One region of the Paenibacillus sp. sgz302164 genome, then DNA from elsewhere that is predicted to be linked to it. Evidence: riboswitches for the same ligand, from Rfam matches in the RefSeq annotation. Region 1 holds a riboswitch; each other region holds the start of a gene.
The links. A riboswitch is a leader RNA that binds a small molecule or an ion and turns the genes downstream of it on or off. The one in region 1 is predicted to bind cyclic di-AMP.
Positions count from the first base shown of each region.

Region 2: linked by a shared signal. The riboswitch ahead of AC0LWT_RS37680 (C40 family peptidase) and the one ahead of AC0LWT_RS31090 (CAP domain-containing protein) in region 1 are both predicted to bind cyclic di-AMP.
Region 3: linked by a shared signal. The riboswitch ahead of AC0LWT_RS03790 (stalk domain-containing protein) and the one ahead of AC0LWT_RS31090 (CAP domain-containing protein) in region 1 are both predicted to bind cyclic di-AMP.

Region 1 is NZ_JBVYOL010000025.1:92,547-94,804, reverse strand. Features, by position in the region: gene AC0LWT_RS31095 (DUF4188 domain-containing protein) at 1-23, shown strand, start outside; gene AC0LWT_RS31090 (CAP domain-containing protein) at 110-994, opposite strand; cyclic di-AMP (ydaO/yuaA leader) riboswitch at 1,002-1,138, opposite strand; gene AC0LWT_RS31085 (hypothetical protein) at 1,327-1,512, opposite strand; gene AC0LWT_RS31080 (DUF4062 domain-containing protein) at 1,509-2,258, opposite strand, start outside.
Region 2 is NZ_JBVYOL010000049.1:1,040-3,297, reverse strand. Features, by position in the region: gene AC0LWT_RS37690 (M1 family metallopeptidase) at 1-5, shown strand, start outside; gene AC0LWT_RS37685 (hypothetical protein) at 21-839, shown strand; cyclic di-AMP (ydaO/yuaA leader) riboswitch at 1,040-1,177, shown strand; gene AC0LWT_RS37680 (C40 family peptidase) at 1,181-1,654, shown strand; gene AC0LWT_RS37675 (hypothetical protein) at 1,778-2,212, shown strand.
Region 3 is NZ_JBVYOL010000002.1:56,994-59,251, forward strand. Features, by position in the region: gene AC0LWT_RS03785 (polysaccharide deacetylase family protein) at 1-21, opposite strand, end outside; gene AC0LWT_RS03790 (stalk domain-containing protein) at 198-989, opposite strand; cyclic di-AMP (ydaO/yuaA leader) riboswitch at 999-1,147, opposite strand; gene AC0LWT_RS03795 (LiaF transmembrane domain-containing protein) at 1,308-1,613, shown strand; gene AC0LWT_RS03800 (PspA/IM30 family protein) at 1,639-2,258, shown strand, end outside.

The DNA.
Region 1 (2,258 bases):
CTCCGCCGAATCCCGCGGTATAATCTGAAGCGAACTGCGGGACAATAGTAGCGAACAGCAAAACAACCGTTTCCGGAGGGTTCGGAAACGGTTGTCGTATGAATCAATATTAATTGGCGATAAATTCTTGAACCCATTCGTTGTTGTAAAAGGCTACGCCAATTTTCGTGTAGTTAGGGCTTAAGATGTTTTGGCGATGACCTTCGCTGTTCATCCAGGCAGTCATAACTTCTTGCGGAGTTTGCTGCCCCATGGCAATATTTTCGCCGGCATACGTGTACTGGATTCCGTATTTGGTCATCATATCGAACGGAGATCCGTAAGTTGGCGAAGTGTGATCGAAGTAATGGTTGTTGTACATGTCTTTCGCTTTATCAAGCGCCATAGCAGCCAAACTGGAGTCGCTTGTAAGCGGGCTCAAGCCTGCTTTGGCCCGTTCCTGATTGACCAGGGTGACGACTTGATCGGCATAAGTGGAGCTGGAAGTGTCCGTAGTCGTGCCTGTTGTCGTTCCTGTATCAGTGCCTGTGGAAGGCTGTGTCGTTGTTCCCGTATCAGTGCCCGTAGAAGGTTGTGTCGTCGTACCTGTGCCACTGCCTGTGTCAGTACCCGTAGAAGGCGTATCCGTCGGCGTTGTGCCGGTGGAAGGCGTTCCGGTATTCGAGTCTGAGCCATGATGTCTTACGTGATGATGGTAAGAACCCGATGGCATATTGTAATTGCCGGGAGATTTAAACAGGCCGGCCCAGTTGCTCGGATCAAACAATTGCGGATATTGCTGAAGCAAGCTGTCCAGGGAAGTTCCTTGAGAATTTCCTTGCTGGAGTCCTTGCTGAAGTAATTGCTGAATGTTTTGCTGAAGCCCTTGCGGGAGCCCCTGCAGGTTGCCGATGACTTGGCCGTTCACAGTGTAAGTAGCTGCGGATGCCGCTCCGGAACTTACGATCATGCCTAATACCAGCGCACCTGTGATAGCTGTTTTCTTGAAACGCATTAAAACCATCCTCTCCTTTTTTGGCCTACGAGGTTAGCTGACGGATTCGGGTCAAAGAGAAATCACCCTGCCATTTTGCAATGGCTTCACCCCAAATAAAGAGGTTCCCCCGTGCATCTTTCGATGCTTTGGCCGTTTTGTTTGCTCAGCAAGAACAGCAGTTTCCCACGTCCTTCTGTGGGTTTCATTCTAGCATAGAAAACTAGGGGGGATCACCCCTCAAATGTTTCCATTGATAGAAACAGGCAGCCGCAACAAAAAAAGCCCGGCCGTCAGGTTTCCCTGATCTGGCCGCGCTTGGCGTCGTTTCGGTTGGTATGTACGCTGTTCGCTTATCGGCGTCTTGCTGCCGCGAACCGGCTTTTTATCAATTCCAAAGCTTTCGTGCTTTCTTCCTTTTGCTCTCTTAGCAAATCTTGAAAGCTCTTGTTGGGAGAAACAAAAAGCAGCGCGTCTTTGGGCTGCTCGCCTACGGCTACCGACACTTTTCCGTTAATGGATACATATACAGTTGTCATGGCTGCATCCCTCCGATCATTTTCCGGGCAAATTCAAAAACCATAGGGTTCTGGTTCATTATAGCATATAATACGTCATCTCGAAAAGTGACAAACTTCCGCGCATCCCAGCCGGAATCGGCCCGAAAGTGGCAGGTCATGACCCGGTCCTGGCATTTTACCGTTAAGTAGAGCGTTTGCTTGGCTTCATTGAAAAAAAGCTGCTCCGGATTGTCCCTTTTCGCCGTAATCGATACGTACGATTTTTCATTATTCAGCAGAAAAAAAGGTTCGCTAGTCGTATTCCCGACTTCCAGCAGCAAATTCATCCGCCCGTTGTCGCGCGTATATATCGTAACGGCCGAGCAATCATGAAAGGCGCCGATGTCCTCGGACATATAGTTTCCATAATGGCGCTTTACCATTCTGCCTTTGAGCTTGCTCATAAAATCGGCGAAAAAGAGCGCCATCCGATCTTTCGGTAAATGTTGAAAAAGCGGAATATTGCGCTCGATGAATTGAGCGAACTCTTCATGCAGTTGAATTTGTTTCGTATACGTTTCGAACGTAGCTTCAAGCGGAAGCAGCAGAACGCCTCTGCGCATCAAGTCGCTGAAATAGTCTTTCCAGTCGATAGAGACACCCAGTGAGAGCTCTTCCATATAAATCCCTTTTTTGACCAAATCATCGATGAAAAACCACACGTACGGATCGATGTGGGAAGGTACTTGAGTATGGCTTTTTAATGCGGCTGTAATGTCCGCGGC
Region 2 (2,258 bases), on a different contig from region 1:
GGTAGAAAGGAGAACGCTGCATGACTCTTTATATGAAGTCCGGCTATCGGGCGGCGCTGCGGCAGCCTTTTGCGGTCATCATGCTGTTCCTGTATCAAATGGGTTGGGGAGCCCTCCTCTATAAAATGGTGCAATCGGTGCTCGTGCCGCTCATGCATCGCTTTCCGGGAAACGGCCAGCCCAAGCAGACGCTGCATTTGTTCCTGGCCGAAAGCCAGTTTCAACTGCTCAAAACGGACCTGAGCCATTCCTATTTATGGTGGCTGGCGGTGCTTCTCGCTAGCCGCATGCTGCTTACGCCGCTGCTGAACGCCGGCATCTACTATTCGCTGATCCACACCGACCAAAATGCGGGATACCGCTTCTTTAAAGGCATATCGGAGATGTGGCTCTCCTTTTTCCTCTGCTACGCAGTACGGATCGCGCTGACACTGCTTCCCCTCGCCTGGCTGATCCCGAAGGCCGAGTCGATCTTTGCGCAAAGCGGATCTTACGAGAACGCCGCCGTTGACATGCTGCCATGGCTGGCCGGAATGCTTGCATACGGATTTCTCATGCATCTCCTCTTCATGCATCTGCAGTTCGCGCTCGCTGCCGGAAGCGGAATTCTCTCCACCCTGCTCGCCTTTGCCCGGCACCTGCTTCCTATCGTCGGCATCGCTCTGCTGCTTTTGATCGGGTCGGGACTATTGACGGGTGTCAGCGTCATCGCTTCCTACATCTGGGCAGGTCTGATTGCCCTTCTCATTTATCAGCTGTTCCCGCTTTTCAACATATTTTTGCAAATGTGGGTACTAGCCTCTCAATATCAGTTGTGGTCCGCCAAAGCAAATTCGTAGCGAACGCCCGCCGCTCTCTAAATCTATGAGCAATATTCAGCGAAAAACGCCCAAATATCGGAAAATATGCTCAAGCCCCTGAAAAAGGGGCTTTTTTTTGTCTATTTTCCGAACTATTTCACATATTTTTATAGAATAGTGCACTTGGAAGGAGGATTTTAGATATTTATGCCGAATCCTAAGCACTAGGAAAAATAAACCAACATTTCATGCCGAATTCCCGATTTTTTGGGAAACGGGGGAACCATTCCGGGTGAATTGATCTCGCAACACAGGGATCATAGGGAACCTTCAACCGAACCCTCCAGCTAACCTCGTAGGCACCGGAAGGAGACAAGCAGTTGAAAAAGGTTGTTGCTCTCGTTGTCAGTCTTGTTTTGTGTTTGAGTATTGGTGCAGGAAGTGTTTTCGCAGCACAATCCACTTTGGATGAAACGGTTGACGGATTGCTCGGAACTCCGTACAAGTATGCGGGTACGACAACGAAAGGCTTTGATTGCTCCGGATTTACCGCTTACGTGTTCGCGCAATTCGGTATCGACCTTCCCCATAGTTCCAAAGCTCAAGACGAAGAAGGCATCTGGGTTGATAAAAAGGACTTGCGCAAAGGCGATTTGGTCTTTTTCAACACAGACGGCAAAGGTATTTCTCACGTAGGCATCTATTGGGGAGACGGTGAATTCATTCACTCGGCTACCGATAAAGGTGTTATGAAGAACAAACTAAGTGAGTCTTATTACTCCAAACGGTACGTATCGGCCCGCCGCGTTTTGTGGGACGATATTTACAACCAACTGACTGCTGAATCCAAGTAATTTGATCGATTTATGTGAAAAAAGCCCCGGCAAAGCACGGCTCGTTTCTTGAGCGGCTTGCAGGGCTTTTTTCTATTCTAAACCATAACCTTATCTGCCGCGTCCAATAGATGAGGTGATGAAATGAACAAGACGAAGAAAAGCCGGCAGCGGCAGTTGGCCTGCTTGCTGGTAAGCAGTGCGCTGACGCTGGCTTTGGCAGCCTGCGGCAGCGATGCCCCCTCCGGGAATAACAGCGAGAGGACGCCGGAACCGTCAGCAGCGGCCAGTCCGGCAGTCAGCCCGACAGTTACTCCTGTCCCGTCCGCAACGCCGCAGGCGGATGCAGCAGCCGTGAAAAAAGGAACGGGATGCTATGTAGGCCTGGCCGATCCGCATACGATCGAGCTTATCGTGAACGAGAAAGCCGCCGCTTTCCAGTTGGGAGACGGTACGACAGATGCCGTGCAAAAGTTCAAGAAAGACGATCAGGTAGAGTTTGAATATAAAGAACAAGCCATAGAAGGCGACGCTTCGCTTAAACAGCTCATTTTAACCAAAATCGCTAAAAAACAGTAGCTCTCTTTGCGCAAAAAAAGAATCCCTCCGACTGTCCTTTCGGGAA
Region 3 (2,258 bases), on a different contig from region 1:
CATGCGATGGAGTTTTGGCATAAGTCTCCCCCTTAAAGTTTGAAGCAGGCTTGCTTCCAAACAGTCTGAGGTTATTGTCTGACCTGCCAACAGAACCTATGCGGAGGAAAAGAGGCAATATTTGTGAGGCAAATTCGCTCAAATACAAAAAGCAGGCCCATGGAGAATAGGATCTCCAAGGACCTGCTTTGTCGAAATTAACTGGGCAAGCGGAACACTTTCACGTTTTGGATGCCGAATTGCTGCAGCGATTCTTTGGAGCCGGGGATAAAGATGTCCACATGATTGCCTTTTACGGAACCGCCTGTGTCGGTTGCATAGGCATACATGCCGCCTACCGGCAGTCCGTCGAAATTGTAGCCTTCGATGTAAAGCTTGGTGCCGAGCGGAATGACCGTCGGATCTACGGCGACTGTCCCCAGCGCCAGCGGATTTCCCATGTAGTCGACGGCGCCGAAGCCGCCGTTCTCGGAAGGATCGGCCGAGTAAGCGGTTGCTTTAAAGCTTTCAAACTTGGGCGCATATTGGCTTCCGTCTTTGCTTAAGATGGCCATTTTGCTGTCCGCATCCCATTGAATCGGAATTTTGGAAGCGTCGCAAATGAATCGCAGCGGAACGAACACTCTGCCGTCCTGAAACCCGGCATGGGTGCCCATGTCGACGGGGGTGTTGTCGATGACCGCTTTTTGATCGCCTGATGCCAATGCAATCGTATGTTTGCCGTTGTTTAAAGTTACTTTAATTTGATTGCCCTTTTTTTCCCATTGGACCGTATAGCCGAGTTTTTCGGTTACGAAGCGAATGGGGACCTGCGTGGAATGATTCGTGTCTAAATAAGGTTGTGCATCCGGAAAACCGACAAGGTCATTGTCTACCTGCACTTTTACTTCCATTTCGGCCGCTTTGGCATGGTGCGGCGAAAGAAAGCCTCCTGCCAGAACTGTAATAGATACAGCAAGGCCAGCGAGTCCTTTTATAGCCGTATTCAATTCGCTATTCCTCCTTCTTATTAAAGCCTCCGAGGTTAGTTGACGGGTTCGGGAAGAAGGTTCTCCCTAGTCTGCTTCGACAATCAGCAAATATTCACCCCAATTAAATCGTCCCCCGTACCGATGCTGGAACACACCGGATTCGGCTCCAATTATTTTAACATTGGTATTTTGCCTGAAACAACGGCCAAAATGTGGAAGGTCTGAGAAATACCTAGACTTTGGTCCAGGTCGAAAAACAGTCGCGGGTCCGTTTTGCTTCTTGTCTCTTTTGTATACGCTAGTAGCATAAGGAATGAGCGAAAGGCGGGAACGTGCATGTCCATGAAAGGCAATAGAGGATTAGCTTTGATTTTTATTGCGGTCGGCTTGATCATTGCATCCCATATAATCGGAATTCATCTTCATCTTATGGGGTACCTGCTGCCGCTTTCGATGGTTGGGCTCGGCTATGTCGGCATTTGCAACGGGAAGAAGATCGGCTGGCTGATCGCCGCCGCGGGAGCTTTGATCCTGGCCGTGAAATTGTCGGGCTTCATCGCGTTCGCATTGGCGATTGTGCTGATCGGCTATGGATTCAGGCTGCTGGGCAGACGCACGCATTCGGATCGGTTCGATCTGTAAACTTAAATAGGCCGGGGTGGGGTTAATGAAGGTATTGAACAGAATCGGTAAAATGGCTGAAACGGCTTGGCACGATACCGCCGAGCGCTTTTCGATGAATGAGCAAGGAGGGGGCTTCGGCTCGCAGACGGGAGCAAGCGGGCGGATCCGGGCGCTGGAGCAGCGCTACGAAGAGACTTTGCAGCGGACGTTCGAGCTGCGTCAGCACTTTGTGAACGCGGAGGAGCTCGCTCGGCTCCGCGCGGAGCAGGCCGAGCTGGCGATGCGCGCCGGCGAGGAAGAGCTTGCCCGGGCGGCGCTGCAGGAGAAGCTGCGCCTGGAAGCGGCGTGCGGGCACTACCGCACGCAGTACGCGAGCTCCCAGGACGAAGTCCTGGCGCTCGCGGAGGAACTGCAGCGGCTGCGCGCCGCCGGTGCGGACGATGTGCAGCCGCATGGCGGGCTGCACGGGGCCCAGGCCCGCGACACGCTGCGCGAGCTGGAAAACGCGGGCCGCGAGGCTTGGCAAGGGCTGCGCGAAGCGGGCCGCATGTCGGCCGAGACGCTGAAGGAGGCGGGCTGCAACGTCAAGCAGGAGCTGCGCACGATGCGCGTGAAGCTCCAGAAGGAGTGGCAGCAGAGCCGCAGCAGCGGCGAGAGAGGCGG